DNA from 4 places in the Kitasatospora sp. NBC_00374 genome. Region 3 is predicted to be linked to each of the others. Evidence: riboswitches for the same ligand, from Rfam matches in the RefSeq annotation. Region 3 holds a riboswitch; each other region holds the start of a gene.
The links. Region 3 has a riboswitch for cyclic di-AMP ahead of OG871_RS29405 (hypothetical protein). Riboswitches for the same ligand answer to the same signal wherever they lie in the genome.
Positions count from the first base shown of each region.

Region 1 (3,740 bases), 4.0 Mb from region 3:
ATCTGGACGTTCCGGTGATGATGGCGCCGCCGCGCGGGGTGCGGGTGCGGTTCAGCCGGACCGGCGAGACGGCGGACGAGCTGATCCGGCGTCTGGTGCGTGCGGAGCCGCAGGGACGTCCGGTGGTGGTGGTGTCCACCGACAAGGAGGTCGCGGACGGTGTCCGCCAGGCCGGTGCCCGTCCGGTGGCCTCGGTTCTGCTGCTCAACCGCCTGGCCCGGGCGTGATTCGGCTGATCTCCCGTCAACCGCCGGTGGCCTGGTTGTGTCCATCGCGTGAAATCCCGTGGCGGGTAGGAAGTTCGTTCCGGTAGGGGAGTGGCGCCGGAGCATGATCTTCACTAGGGTCTGGCGTCAAACCTATATTCCGGACTTTCGCTCATTCGAGTGAGTCCAGCAGGAAGAAGGAGCAACCCCCTTGGCCTCCCACCGCCGTCCGAAGCAGCCGAGCCGCGCACGGGTGACCGTGCTGACCGCTGCAGCAGCGACCGCGGTCGCCCTGTCCGCCCAGGTCAGCGCCCACGCGGCGCCCGCCAAGCCGAACAAGGACGAGGTCAAGGCGCAGGTCGACAAGCTGCTGGAGGAGCAGGAGCAGGCCGCCGAGCGCTACAACGGCGCCAAGGAGCGGTCGGACCAGCTGCGCAAGCAGGCCGACCAGCTGCAGGACCAGGTCGCGCGCGGCCAGGGCCAGATGACCGAGCTGGCCTCCGGGCTGGCCGCGGTGGCCGGCCAGGAGTACCGCTCCGGCGGCATGGACCCGTCGATGCAGCTGATGCTCTCCACCAACCCGGACGGCTACCTGGCGCAGGCGTCCAGCTTCGAGCAGGCCGCCAGCACCCAGGCGGACACCCTGAAGTCGCTGAAGGACCAGCAGCGCCGGCTGGACCAGCAGAAGCAGGAGGCCGCGGCCGTCCTCGCCGAGCTGGACCGCAGCACCCAGGCGCTGAACGACGCCAAGACCGAGGTCCAGTCCAAGCTCAAGGACGCGCAGAAGCTGCTCAGCCAGCTCAGCGCGGCCGACCGGGCCGCCGTGATGGGCGACCGGGCCTCGCGCAGCGACGACCGCTTCGACCTCTCCAACCTTCCCGCACCCGGCGGCTATGCCGCCGTCGCGGTCGATGCCGCGATGAGCAAGCGCGGTTCGGCCTACGTCTGGGGGGCCACCGGCGCCAGCACCTTCGACTGCTCGGGTCTGATGGTCTGGGCCTACGCGAAGGCCGGCGTCTCGCTGCCGCGTACCTCGCAGAGCCAGGCGACCGTCGGCACCAACGTCGGTACCAACGTCGCCAATGCCCAGCCCGGCGACCTGGTGATCTACCACAACGACGCGCACCACGTGGCGATGTACATCGGCAACGGCCTGGTGGTGCACGCCCCGCGCACCGGTGACGTGGTCAAGGTGATGAAGGCCGACGCCATGCCGATCAAGACCATCCGCCGGGTCTGAGGCAGGTATCCGGCGCGGGCCGACGCCCCGTCCACCCCGTCCCATTTCGGACATTTGCCCTGTTCAAGGGCTAACTGACGCTCCATGACACGCCCGGACCGGGTCGAGATCCCGCTGTGATCTCCGACACGTCCGGGCGTTTCATTTTGCGACCATATGCTGAATATTTATCAGCCCTGGGTAGGGGTTCTGTCACTGTCGGTCGTAATCCCAATCGAACATGGCAAGGATTCCGCCTTTTTTCTGACAAGGATTTGAACGGATCACGGATGGGTTACTAGGGTCAGGTCACGGACCGCCGCCCAGTCGTCCACCCAGCCGGGTGGCAACGGTGGTCGCCGCCGAGTCCGAGAAGCAGCTGGGCAGCCTGACTGCCCACGGGGAAGCCCCTGTCGGGGTGCTGCGTATCGGAGCCGGGGAACCACGTTCCTCGGGGTGAATCGGCGCCAGGTCGACCGCCGGAGCGGTGCGCGGACGTGGTCCGCGTGCCTGACGGGCAGTCGGTGAGGCGTTGTAGGGCGTGTCTTCCGGCCCGAACCCGTCAGCTCACCCGGTAGGCGGTGTGAGGAAGAAGGAGTCCGCCTTCGTGGCGTCCCATCGTCGTCCCAAGCCCGCCGGCCGGGCCCGTGTCTCGATTCTGACCGCCGCTGCCGCCACCGCCGTGGCGCTCTCGTCGCAGTCCGGCGCGCACGCCGACCCGGCCCCGACCAAGGACCAGGTCAAGGCTCAGGTCGACGCTCTCAACGAGCAGGCCGAGGTCAAGACCGAGGAGTTCAACGCCGCGGTCGAGAAGGAGCAGAACCTGCAGAAGCAGGTCTCCCAGATCCAGGACCAGGTCGCCCGGCAGCAGGCCCAGGTGAGCACCATTCAGGGCAGCCTGGGTGAGATCGCCGCCGAGCAGTACCGCACCGGCGGGATCCCGCAGACCGTGCAGCTGATGCTCTCGGCCAGCCCGGACTCCTTCCTCAACCAGGCCGGCGCGATGAACCAGGTCGGCAGCTCGCAGGCCGACGTGCTCAAGGCCTTCAAGGACGAGCAGGGCAAGCTCGACCAGCAGAAGCACGAGGCCGAGCAGAAGCTCGCCGAGCTGGACGCCACCACCAAGCGGCTCAAGGCCGACAAGGAGGAGGTCCAGGCCAAGATCGCCAAGGCGACGGCCCTGCTGGAGTCGCTCTCCCAGAAGGAGCGCGACGAGCTCGCCGCCGCCGAGGCCAAGGCCGCCGCGGAGGCCAAGGCCAAGGCCACCGCCGCCGCCCCGAGCACCGAGCGGGCCTCCCGCGACTCGGCCCGCACCGACGTGGCCGTCAACGTGCCGGCCGGTACGCACGCCGCCGCCGCGATCGCGGCCGCCCAGTCCAAGCTCGGCAGCCCGTACTCCTACGGTGCGGCCGGCCCGAGCAGCTTCGACTGCTCCGGCCTCATGAAGTGGGCCTACGCGCAGGCCGGCGTGTCGCTGCCGCGGACCTCGCAGGACCAGCGGGGCGCCGGCACCAACGTCGGTACCAACATCGCCAACGCCCAGCCGGGCGACCTGATCATCTACAAGAGCGACGCCAGCCACGTCGCGCTGTACGTCGGCAACGGGCAGGTCATCCACGCGCCGCACACCGGTGCCGTGGTCCGCTACGAGTCGGCCACCATGGCGTCGATCAACGCGATCGTGCGGCCCTGACCTCGCCTCACCTCCGTCCACCGGCCCGGCCCTCCCCGTGAGGGCCGGGCCGGTGGCGTTGTGGCCGCCGGCCTGCGGCGGGACCGCGCGATGGGGCAGCTGTCCGATTAGTGGTCAAATATTCGCTACTGGAGGGGTTTGGACTAGCTCGCCATGACTCGCTAACGTCTGCCCCCGGACCTCCGCACGGACGGCCGCCCACCCCCGGGCGGCGGCGGTGGCCCGGCCGCAGGAACGGAGTCGCCGAAGCATGACCGTGCACCGCCGTCCCCAACTGCCAGGCGTCCGGCGGCTCGCCCGCGCACTGGCCGTCACGGCCGCGGCCACCACGGCGCTGGGAGTGACGGTCGCGGGCAGCGCCCAGGCCCTTCCCGGCCCGCCGGCCGAGCCGATCGCCAAGAAGGACGTCAAGGCCCAGGTCGACCAGCTCTACGACGAGGCCGAGCAGGCCTCGGAGCGATACAACGCGGCCCAGGAGTGCCAGCGGCGCCTGCAGACCGAGGCCGCCGCGCTGCAGAGCCAGATCGCGGGCGGCCAGGAGGAGCTCAACCGGCTGCGCCAGGACCTCGGCGCACTGGCCGGTGCCCAGTACCGCTCGGGCGTGATGAACCCGGGGGTGCGG
Region 1 is NZ_CP107964.1:2,617,675-2,621,414, reverse strand. It holds gene OG871_RS11715 (NYN domain-containing protein) at 1-227, shown strand, start outside; gene OG871_RS11710 (NlpC/P60 family protein) at 418-1,446, shown strand; cyclic di-AMP (ydaO/yuaA leader) riboswitch at 1,835-2,022, shown strand; gene OG871_RS11705 (NlpC/P60 family protein) at 2,033-3,118, shown strand; gene OG871_RS11700 (NlpC/P60 family protein) at 3,369-3,740, shown strand, end outside.
Region 1: it holds a riboswitch for cyclic di-AMP, as region 3 does, so the genes downstream of both, OG871_RS11705 (NlpC/P60 family protein) here and OG871_RS29405 (hypothetical protein) in region 3, are expected to answer to the same signal.

Region 2 (3,740 bases), 3.5 Mb from region 3:
CCGATCCAGGACTTCCTCACCCAGCTCGCCTCGACGATCTCCTCCGTCGCGGGCTGACCACGCCGGGTCCGTCGGTCGGGGCCGGGCGGCCGGTGCGCCGTCCGGCGCTCTGTCCTGCCCTCGCGCAGGACCGGGGGCGGGCGGGCGGGCCGCCCCGGGCTAGCCGCGCTGCGGTCTGGCGCGACGCCAACGGTCGAGCAGCCTCGGGCGCCGGCTCACGACCGCTGTCTCGGCGGGCTCGGCGCCGCCGCCCGCCCGCGCCGCCGGCTGCTCGGCGGACTCGGCCACCAGCAGGATGAACAGCCTTGCCCAGCAGAGCCGTTCACCCCGCGGCCAGTCCAGCGCGCGCAGTGCGGCCGAGGCCCGGTCGGAGACGACGCCGTTCACCCGGACCTCGGCGACGTCCTCGCCCGCCCGGCCGCCGAGGAACAGCTTCACACCGTTCACCTGCGGCCCGGTCAACTCCTGGCGCAGCGCGTCCGCCAGCACCGGCAGCGGCTGATGGTCCGCGAGCCAGTCCGCCAACTGACGTGACCCGAAGCCGAACACCGCGGCCGGACCCTGCACCGCCTGCCAGCCGGGCAGTTCGGCCGAGCGGTAGTGGTCGCCGTACTCGCCCCGGCGGTCCAGCAGTTCGACCACGGCGGTGGCCGTGGTGGTGGCCCACATCCGGACGGCGTTGTCGAGCTGTTCCTCCTCGGTCCGGCCGAGCCCGGCCGCGCAGTCCCAGACCACCGGGCCGTCGGCGCGGCCCAGATGCAGGACATAGCCGAGGTCGACATGGCCCGTCCCGCCGTCACCGGGGTGCTCCCGTACCGCCACGGCCGTGGTGCCCGGCCCTCGCAGCAGCTCGCCGTCGACCGTGAACCCCTGTCCGAAGCGCGCCATTTCGCGGATCACGCTGCGCTGTATGACGTCCAGTCGGTGCTCCGGGCGCACAGGCCGGCTCCTTGCTCAACGGTGGGGGACTCGAACGCGTGTGAGGCTATCGGCCGCCACCCGGTCGCGGGAAACCAGCGGACAACTGGCGCCGTCTCAGGTACCGCCGGGGCGCGTGGAGCGGGCGCGTCGGCCGCCGTACGGGGGCGGGCGGGCCGGTCGGATGGGGTCGGGAGGCGCGGGGGCGCGGGAGGCACAAGAGGGGCGCGCGGGAGGGGCGCGGGAGGCGCGGGAGGGGAGCGGGCCTCCGGGGGCGACGGGCGACGGCCCGGGGGCCGTACCGGTGGTGAAATCCGTGACGGCGGGCACCGGGACGGGTGACGGGAGTCACCTTCGATTCCACGTCGACCACCTGACGGTGATATAGCCGTCGCGTGGCGTGAAATTCGGCACTCCCTGTGCGTGTGCGCATTCCCGGAGTGAGCGAATCGGCTGCGGTCGGCCTCAAGGTCACAGCGGAGCGTGACTTTCGGCCCAAGTGATCTTATGTCCGTTTCGTTCCTTACGCTCCGTCACTTGCTCCGTACACGCTTCATGGGTTTTGCTTCGTGACCTGCCCGGCAAACGCCGGGCGGGGCCACCGGGCGGAACGCCGAGTCCTGCCGCTGCCCGGGGCCGACGCACACCATCCGTGCACGGCAGGAGCGGGGGACCCAAGGTAAGTGCCGTTCCGGATTCTCCGGGCCGGCTTGGGGTGAAGCCGTGTCTTTTTCACGGCCGGGCGATCTCCCGTCCGAACCCGACAGCTCACCTCGTAGGCGTCGGAGAGGAACCGCTCAATGTCCGCTAAGGGCAAGCACCGTCGTCCCCGTCTGTCCCGTCTGACCCGAATTGCCGTCGCCACCGGTGTCGTCACCGCTGCCGTCGCGCTCCCGGCGACCGCCGCCCAGGCCCACGGCACCTCCGCCGACGCCCACGGCGCCGTCTCCGCCCCGGCCCCGGCCGCCGCGCCGGCCGCCCCGGCCGCCGCCCAGACCCCCGCCGACCACAGCTACGAGGTCGTCCACGGCGACAGCCTGTCCAAGATCGCCGACGCCCAGCACGTCGACGGCGGCTGGCAGAAGCTGTACCAGGACAACCGTCAGGTCGTCGGCGACAACCCGAACCTGATCTTCCCGGGCCAGAAGCTGAACGTCGCCGGCCACGCCGCGGCCCAGGCTGCCCCGGCCGCCCCGCAGGCCGACACCTCGAAGGCCTCCCGCTCCGAGCACCGCGCCCCGGTCACCCCGGCCCCCAAGGCCGAGACCGCCAAGCCGGCTGCCGCCAAGCCCGAGGCCCCGAAGCCCGCCGCCGCCAAGCCGGCCGCGCCGAAGACCCAGGCCCCCGCGGCCCCGGCCGCCTCGGCCCCCGCCGCCACCTCGGGCTACGTCGCCCCGGTCAGCGGCCCGATCGGCACCCCGTACCACCAGGCCGGCTCGGCCTGGTCCAGCGGCTACCACACCGGCGTCGACTTCGTCGTCGGCACCGGCACCTCGGTGAAGGCCATCGCGGCCGGCACCGTGGTCTCCGCCGGCAACGGTGGCGCCTACGGCAACGAGATCGTCATCAAGCACGCCGACGGCAAGTACTCCCAGTACGCCCACCTGTCCTCGATCGGCGTCCAGGTCGGCCAGACCGTGACCGCCGGCCAGCAGATCGGCCTCTCCGGTGCCACCGGCAACGTGTCCGGCCCGCACCTGCACTTCGAGATCCGCACCGGCCCGGCCTACGGCTCCGACATCGACCCGGTGGCCTACCTGGCCGCCCACGGCGTCAAGGTCTGATCCCCGGACCACCCAGCCGTACCCGCCGGAGGCCCGGCCCGGGACACCCCGTCCCCGGCCGGGCCTCCGGCATGCCCAGGTCTGGACGCTGGCCCGGTGCGATCTGACCGATGGTGGCGACCAAGTCGGCCGCGGGCGAGCCAACTTCTGCGCTGGAGATCGTCCTTGCTTGTGCTGGCGAGGGGGGAGGCTTCGGTGTCAGCCCGATATCCAGCGCCCGCGATGTTGCCGGACGAAGCGCACGTCGATCCGGTGCCGTGGGTGGGTCCGCAGGGCGGCCAGCTCCTGATGCGTCAGCCCGTCGATGACCCGGAGGTCATCGGTCAGGTAGCGGGCTCCGTTGTCGAAGAGCACGTGGCAGTTGGGACAGAGGCAGAGCACGTTCTCAGTGACGTCAGGTCCACGGTGCGGTCGGCCGAGGGCCTGAATGTGAGCGCCTTCGCTGTAGGTGGATCCCCCCGGGATCTCCAGCGTGAGGGCGCAGAGCTGGCACTGTCCGCCGTGCCACTGCTTCACCTGCTGGATGACCACGCTGTTGCGGACGGACCGCTGGACCGTGAAGGTTCGGGTGCGCGCCGGCTGATGGGGGAGGTCGCCATGGAACGGCACCACATCCTCGGCGACCTCAGCCTCCTCGGCTGCGACCATCCGGAACTGGCAGATTCGGAAGCCGTCAACACCCATCTTGATGCTGTGCGACTCCACGCGGAACAGGCCGTCGTAGCGAAAGCCTGCAGGAGGGGAGTATGCGGGGTCTCCGCTAGCTCCGCGGATCACCCGAACAAGGAGTCCCTCAAGCTGGCTGCGAACCAGGCCAGCGTTACCGGAATCGGTGAGCACCTGGTCACGGGTCTGCCGCCCGGTCGTGCTGTCGCGGCCACCGTGACCGGTGTAGATGATGACGTTGCCGTGATCCTCGTCGTCCACATACCCGCCGGATACCACGATCGAGTCCGCACCCTCGCGCGGGTTGCCGTGGATACCGGCCATCCGCGGGGCGTGCACGCCAGCTTCGCTGAGTTCAGTCCGGCGAGGGAA
Region 2 is NZ_CP107964.1:3,062,665-3,066,404, reverse strand. It holds gene OG871_RS13770 (hypothetical protein) at 1-57, shown strand, start outside; gene OG871_RS13765 (DUF6348 family protein) at 160-939, opposite strand; cyclic di-AMP (ydaO/yuaA leader) riboswitch at 1,553-1,713, shown strand; gene OG871_RS13760 (peptidoglycan DD-metalloendopeptidase family protein) at 1,719-2,702, shown strand; gene OG871_RS13755 (YDG/SRA domain-containing protein) at 2,901-3,740, opposite strand, start outside.
Region 2: it holds a riboswitch for cyclic di-AMP, as region 3 does, so the genes downstream of both, OG871_RS13760 (peptidoglycan DD-metalloendopeptidase family protein) here and OG871_RS29405 (hypothetical protein) in region 3, are expected to answer to the same signal.

Region 3 (3,740 bases):
CCTGCGGGACACCCGGGCGTTCGCCGCCGCGGTGCGCGGCCCGATGGCGCTGGCCACCGCGACGGTGCCCGAGGGCGGCCACAACTTCCAGACCTGGAGCCGGCTGCTGCCCTCCGCGCTGGAGTGGCTCTCGCCGCGGCTGGCGGTCAGCTGACCGGCTGGAGCTTGCCGGTGTGCAGCTCGCCGACCCGGCCGCCCTCGCCCTCGTACGTCCAGAAGACCCGCACGGTGAGCGCGTCCAGGTCCATCACATGGCTGACCGTGATGCCGCTCTGCTCCGTCCAGCTGACGAAGTACTGCTGCGGGCCGATCTCCGCGACGTGCAGCTTCACGTCCTCCCACTGGCCGGCCGACTCGCCGAGGCCCTCCCAGCGCAGCCGCGTCCCGTCGGCGGAGTAGGAGTTGCGGAAGGCGGCGCCGTTGTCGACGTCGAACAGGTAGGTATGTCCGGCGAAGCCAGGCAGGGGCGCGGTCATCTCGGGGGTGATCCTCTGAACGGTCGGCGGCGGCCACGGCCGGGGCTCCGGCCGCTGCCTCCAACCTAGCGGACGGGTGCCCGGCCGAGCCCGCTTCGAACGGTCCGGCTCGTCGGCCTTGAGCTTCCCGCGGGGCAAGGTCCTAGATTCGGGGCGTGGACGGAACGGAACGGTTGCTCACCATCGGCGCGATGGCCCGGCGCGCGGGCCTGACCGCCAAGGCGCTGCGGCACTACGACCGGATCGGGCTGCTGCGGCCGGCCGAGGTCGACCAGGACACCGGCTACCGGTACTACCGGGCCGAGCAGGTGGCCGCGGCCCGGCTGGTGCGGGTGCTGCGGGCGGTCGACCTGCCGCTGGACCGGGTACGGGAGTGCCTGGCCGCCGCCGAGGCGGCGGGCGACGGCGACGGCGGTGCGCTGGTGCGCCGGGTGCTGGCCGACCACCGGCGGCGGCTGCAGGCCCGGCTGGACCGGCTGCGCGGCGCCGTCCACCGCACGGATCATCTGATCGAGGAAGGGATCGACACGGTCATGGGCGAGGACGTAGCGGGGGCCGCGGCCCCGGCGGACGAGCGGCAGCTGGCGGTGGACCTGTTCAACGGGGTCTGGCGGCTGCTGGAGCGGGAGGACCGCTCGGTCGAGGACGACGACCGCATGGTGCACATGGCGCACGCCTCGCGCCACCACTGGGGGGAGGTGGGCACGGCCGTGAACCTCAGCCGGGGCGAGTGGCAGTGCTCCCGGGTGTACGCCGTGCTCGGCCGGGCGGAGCCCGCGCTGCACCACGCCCGGCGCGGGCTGGAGATCTGCCGGGCCCACGCGATCGGCGACTGGGACCTGGCCTTCGCCTACGAGGCGCTTGCCCGGGCGGCGGCGGTGGCGGGGGACTCGGAGCAGGCCAGGGCCTGGACCGGGCAGGCGCTGGCCGCCGCCGAGGAGATCGCCGCCCCCGAGGACCGCGAGCTCGTCCTCGCGGACCTGGAGAGCATCCCGGGGCAGCCCCGGTTCTGGTGACGCCGGGGGGCGGGGCCGGGGCCGGAGGCGGGGGTACCTGTGAGGGACGTCTCATTGTCGGTATGCGACCCATCTGCCTAGCCTGCACGGGATGCCCGGCTGGGCAGACCCGCGGTCGGGACGCCTAGTCCTGTCCACCCGACGGCGGTCACCCGACCACCTTCTGGACAGGAGCGGGGGAACCAGGTTTGTTGTCGTCGCGCCCTCGCTCCGTCCGGAGCCGGGTGCACGGCTTGGGGTGAAGCCGCTCCGCAGGCGGCCGGGCAGCCTCGTGCCCGAACCCGACAGCTCACCTCGCAGGCGTCGCAGAGGACCCTCCATGCGACTTTCACCGACCCCTGCCCGCCTCGGCCTGCTCGCCGGAGCGACCGTGCTCGCCGGCGTCCCGCTGGTCGGCCAGGCGCAGGCCGCCGCCCCGACGGTGACCCAGGACCGCCTCTCGCCGACCGCGATGGCGGCCAACACGGCCACCAAGGCCACCCTCGCGGTGCACTCCTCCGGCTGCTTCACGGCCAAGACGCTCGGTGTCGGCGTCCGCGACGCCGCCGGGCACAACCTGGACTTCCCCGGCAACGCCTCCAACGTGCAGATCTGCCCGAGCGGCACCACCTTCACCAGCGCGGCCCGCAGCCTGCCGGCCGGCACGTACACCCAGTTCGGCTTCTGGCAGGACTCCGCCAACGCCTGGCACAACCTGCCCTCGCAGACGCTGACGGTCAGCGCCTCGACCGCCCCCGCGCCGGCCCCGGCGCCCACCCCCACCCCGGCGCCCACCCCGGCGCCCACCCCCACCCCGACCCCGACCCCGACCCCGACCCCGACCCCCGGCACCGGCGCCCCGGTCGCGGGCAAGTCGCTGACCTGGTCGGACGAGTTCGACAGCCTCTCCGCATCGCGCTGGACCACCGACAAGAGCAGCTCGTACCGCTACGGCAACCACAACCCGGACGACAACAAGCTGGACTGGCTGAGCAAGAGCGGCGTGAGCGTCTCCGGCGGCAGCGCGAACTTCACGGCCAGGCCCAGCGCCAACAAGCTGGAGAACGGCAAGCAGGCCTGGGACACCGGCCTGCTCACCACCGAGTACTCCGCCGAGGGCTTCCAGGTGAAGACCGGCGACTACGCCGAGACCCGGGTCAAGCTGCCCTCCGGCACCGGCGCCTGGCCGGCCCTGTGGACCTGGAAGAACGGCAACGGGGAGATCGACTCGTTCGAGTACCACCCGGACAACCCGAACCTGCTGGAGCTGACCAACCACGTCAAGTCCGGCTCGAAGTACTACACCGACGCGGGCGCCGTCGCGAAGGACAAGTGGGTCACCATCGGCACCTACTACGGCGCCAACTCCGTCGACTGGTACGTCAACGGCACCAAGGTCTTCTCGGACAACACCGGGGTCGGCACCACCTGGTCCGCGTACCTGATCCTCAACCTGTCGCTGAGCGCCGGCCAGTACCACCCGGCCCCCTCCGGCACCGCGCCGATCACCTTCGCCGCGGACTACGTGCGGGTCTACCGCTGACGGTCGGCCCGCCCCACACGCAGCGTCCGATCAGCCCGCCACGCGCAGCGTGAACGAGGTCCCGTTGTCCGCCGGACGGCGGTCGTCGGCCCCGACCACCACGAGGTGCCCCTCGGCCCGTGTGCCGGGGGGCACCTCTCGTGCCACCCGGACGGGGGCCAGTGCCGTCGCGCTGCGCCCGGAGCCCAGCCCGGCGGGGAACTCGCAGCGCAGCAGGTGCCCGGCGGCCCCGGGCGTGCAGGAGCCGGGGAAGAAGGGCCCCTCGAAGGTGAAGCCGGCCGGCAGGTCGACCAGCACGGTGAACGGCGAGGCCGTCCGGTCGGGCCCGGCGTTGGCGACGAAGGCGTGCAGCGTGGTGGCGCCGCCGGGCGGCGCCGGGTCCGGGTCGAGCCGGACCACCTGCAGGTCGGCGTCGGACGGCCGCGCCGCACCGAGTGTGCCGCAGACCCCCAGCAGCGCCGCCGCCAGCGCGGCCGCCGTACGCGGACTCACCCTCCCGGACATGTCGGACCTCCCACCGCTCGCACTCTGGTCGATACTCACGGTAGCGACCGAAGATGGTACGAGTGGAGGAGGACGCGGGTGTCCGAGCAGGTACTGAGTGAGGTCAGTGGCCGGATCGCCGAGGAGCGGGAGGCGGGGTTCGTGACGGCGTACCGCACCCTGATCTCCGGCGAGCTGCCCGAGGGACTGCTGCGCACCGAGCTGCTGCGCGGCCCGGACCGG
Region 3 is NZ_CP107964.1:6,588,606-6,592,345, forward strand. It holds gene OG871_RS29390 (alpha/beta hydrolase) at 1-154, shown strand, start outside; gene OG871_RS29395 (hypothetical protein) at 147-476, opposite strand; gene OG871_RS29400 (MerR family transcriptional regulator) at 632-1,492, shown strand; cyclic di-AMP (ydaO/yuaA leader) riboswitch at 1,640-1,810, shown strand; gene OG871_RS29405 (hypothetical protein) at 1,812-3,014, shown strand; gene OG871_RS29410 (hypothetical protein) at 3,045-3,518, opposite strand; gene OG871_RS29415 (antibiotic biosynthesis monooxygenase) at 3,597-3,740, shown strand, end outside.

Region 4 (3,740 bases), 1.9 Mb from region 3:
GGGGCCGGTCAGCCGTACTGGGTCCATGTCCGCCGACCCTACCCGTCGGGGTCTGCGGCACCGGCTACGGTTTGTCCGTGAACGACGAAGACCTGCAGCTCATTCCACACACCCGCGCCGCCGACCTGATCGCTTCGGCGGCCGAGGAGGGCGTGCCCGAGGAGGCGGTGCGGACGGTGCTGGCGCTGCTGGAGCTCAGCGGTGCCCGGATGCACGACGGCTACCCGGAGTTGGGCTCGGCGCTGCTGGAGCAGCTGCTGTACGAGCGGCTCTACCTGTACGTCCAGCCCGGCGGCGACCCCTCGGCGTACGGGGCCGCGGTGCTGCTGCTGATCGAGCACCAGCGGGCGGCACGCCGGCTGAACACCAAGCGGTACGAGCGGCTGCGCGCGGAGGCCGAGTGGCAGGGCGAGGTGCTGTGCGGGCTGCTGCGGCGGGCCGACCTGGTGACCTGGCCCCGGCTGTACGCCCTGCTGCTGTGGGCGGACGGCGTGGACACCGCCGACCCGGACGCGGTGCGTGCCTGGCTGGACGCCTTCCGGGAGCTGCCGGAGCAGCAGCGCCTGGAGGCGTTCGCGGCGGTTCCGGGCCTGGACGCGGAGGAACGGGACGGCGGTTGGGGGCCGACCCGGCTGCTGATGATCGGAATGGCGACGGACGGCGCGCGGCTGCTGCTGGAGCAGGGCCTGATGCAGCGCAGCTACCGGAACCTGGCCGAGCTGACGGCGCTCGGCCGGCCGATGCCCGAGGAGCTCTCCGGGGACTTCGAGGGCTTCGAGGCGACGGTGGCCGTGGAGGCGCTGCGGCTGTACGGGGAGTGGACGGTGCCCGGCCTGCCGGCGCTGCTGGTCGAGGAGTACCCGGACCTGGCGCCGGAGCCGGGCAACGACGAGATCGAGGCGTACCTGGCGGACCAGGCGTCGGCCGTCCAGGAGCCTACGGATTGAGGCCGTGCGCCTGCATCCAGGCGAGCGGGTCGACGGGGGCGCCGCCGTCGGGGCGGACCTCCAGGTGCAGGTGCGGGCCGGTGACGTTGCCGGTGGCGCCGACCGCGCCGAGCACGGTACCGGGGGCGACCGGGCCGTCGGCGGTGGCGATCCGGGAGAGGTGGCAGTACCAGACCTCGGTGCCGTCCGGCAGGGTCTGGATGACCCGGTAGCCGTAGGCGCCGGACCAGCCGGCCGAGGTGACGGTGCCGGCGGCGACGGCGGTGACCGGGGCGCCGGTCTGCGCGGCGAAGTCGAGCCCGGTGTGCAGGTGCGACCAGTAGGAGTCGGACTGCCCGTAGTGCGCGCTCAGGGTGTAGTCGGCGACCGGCGGGGCGAGCGCGACCCGCGGGGCGTGGTCGGCCTGCTCCCGGGCTTGCACCGGGGGCCGGGCCTGGACCGAGGGCTGGGCCTGCACCTGGACCGAGGGCTGGACCTGGACCTGCTGGGCGGCGCGCTTGGCCTCGGCCTCCTGGGCGGCGGCGAGCCGGGCGGTCTCCTCGGCGCTGCTCCGGCCGTCGGCCTGCTGCTGGATCCGGGCGGCGAGGGCCAGGCCCGGGTCGGCGGCGGGCGCCTGGGCGGCGGCCGGTGCCTGGTCCTGGTCGAAGGAGTCGGCGGCGAAGACGGCGGGGGCGGGGGTGGGCGCGGGGGCGGCCTGGGCGGAGGACGCGGCGGCGAAGCCGGTGGCGCTGAGGGCCGCGGTCATCGCGGTGACGCCGAGCAGTGGCCCGCTGCTCCTGGCCTGACGGGGCATCCGGTGCCGGGCCGGGTCGGCGTTCTGGTCCACCGGGTGGACCGGGCCCACCGGGACCGGGTGGTCGAGCAGCTGGATCCCTGCGGCCGTGCCCTGGAGCGGGTGCGTCGACGCCACGGAGGCGTGCTCCTTTCCTTCCCTCTCGCCGACCGGGTTAGCTGACGGGTTCGGAGCAGGAAGGTCTCCTACGGCCTGGCCTGGGCCTGGCCGATTCACCCCAAGGAACGTGGTTCCCCGGCTCCCCGGGCCCGCCGGTGAAGGCGTGCCCGCGGATTGAGCGATGGCGCACGGTGCCGTCTGGGTACGGCGTTTCGTACCGCGCTGCGTTATCGAAAGTTAATCCTATGCGCCCCATGATTCCAAGCGCCTCGGCGGAGAGAATGCGACCCGGCCGGGCGCCCGGGGGCGGTTCGCCCGCTTTCGGGCCGACGCCCGTGACGGACTGCTACCGACCGGTTGAGTATCCGTACTCATGTGCCGGGAAAGGGACTTGGAGACCCTTTCGACATGAGCACAAAGATGCAGTCCAGGACCACGGCCGCGTACTTCGTCCAGGCCGTCATCTCCTTCGCCCTCGCCACCGCCGCCCTCGCCGCCGGGATCGCCTATCTCCCGGTGGACTCCTGGATGCGGGGTTTCCTGGCCGTCGGCCTGCTGTACGAGATCACCTCGGCGTTCACCCTGGCCAAGGTGATCCGCGACCGGCAGGAGGCCGACGAGCTGACCACCCGGGTGGACCAGGCCCGGCTGGACAAGCTGCTGGCCGAACACGACCCGTTCCGGATCGAGGGGGCCTGACTCCCGCCCCGGCCGCGCTCCGCAGCGCGGCTCAGCCGACCTCGGCGGCCTTCGCCTTCCGTGCGGCGAAGGTCTCGCCGCCGGCCGACCAGTGGGTGGCCGGGACCTCCTCGACCGCGACCCAGATCTTCTCCGGGTCCACGCCGGTGACCGTGGCGTAGGCCTCGGTCAGGGCCCGGACGATCTCGGCGTTCTGCTCGTCGCTCCGTCCGGACAGCTGCTTGACGTTGATGAAGGGCACGACGCCTCCTGGCGCTCGAACGGGCACGGGCACTGCGATCAGCCGCACGCTACCCCAGGGCAGCGGCCACCCCTTGACGGCTAAGGCTATTAGCCTTAGCTTTGGAGCTACAGGGGTTCGCCGAACCGGTCGAGCGCCCGTCGAGGAGCTCAGGAGGCAGCAATGACCAGCACCAGCACCCGGTACGTCGACGTCCCCGGCGGCCGGATCGCCTTCGACGACTCGGCCACCGGCGCCGGCCTCCCCGTCGTCCTGCTCCCCGGCATGCTCGACAAGCGCACCGCCTACCGCCAGCTGGTCCCGCTGCTGACCGCCGCCGGCCACCGGGTGATCACCATGGACCTGCGCGGCCTGGGAGAGTCCTCGACCGGCTTCACCGACCACTCCCCGGCCGCGATCGCCGAGGACGTGCTCGCCCTGCTCGACCACCTGGGCATCGAGCGGGCCGTGCTGGTCGGCAACTCCTACACCGGGGCCACGGTGGTCAGGCTGGCCGGCGACCGGCCGGAGCGGGTGGCCGGCATCGCGCTGATCGACGCCTTCATCGAGAACCTCCCGCCGAACGCCTTCCAGAAGGCCCTGGTCAAGACCCTCGGCGCGGCCGTGGTGCGGTTCCCGGCCCTGTGGGGCGCGGCGCAGCGGCTCTACTTCCCCACCGCCCGGCCCGCCGACTTCGACCAGTACCGCGCCGGGCTGGTCGCGATGCTGCGCGAGCCCGGGCGCAGGGCGGCCGTCCGCGGGTACGTCGCCGGCGACTCCGCGCCGGTCGGCTGGTCCTCCGCGGTGCGCTGCCCGGCCCTGGTGATCATGGGCGGCAAGGACCCCGACTTCCCGAAGCCGGAGGTGGTGGCGGACCGCCAGGCGGCCGCGCTGAAGGCCCGTAAGGTGATGATCGACGGCGGCGGCCACTACCCGATGGCGGGATTCCCGCAGGCCACCGCCGATGCCCTGCTCCCCTTCC
Region 4 is NZ_CP107964.1:4,666,568-4,670,307, reverse strand. It holds gene OG871_RS21060 (GNAT family N-acetyltransferase) at 1-27, opposite strand, end outside; gene OG871_RS21055 (hypothetical protein) at 78-947, shown strand; gene OG871_RS21050 (M23 family metallopeptidase) at 937-1,857, opposite strand; cyclic di-AMP (ydaO/yuaA leader) riboswitch at 1,869-2,030, opposite strand; gene OG871_RS21045 (YiaA/YiaB family inner membrane protein) at 2,248-2,538, shown strand; gene OG871_RS21040 (4-oxalocrotonate tautomerase family protein) at 2,570-2,779, opposite strand; gene OG871_RS21035 (alpha/beta fold hydrolase) at 2,942-3,740, shown strand, end outside.
Region 4: it holds a riboswitch for cyclic di-AMP, as region 3 does, so the genes downstream of both, OG871_RS21050 (M23 family metallopeptidase) here and OG871_RS29405 (hypothetical protein) in region 3, are expected to answer to the same signal.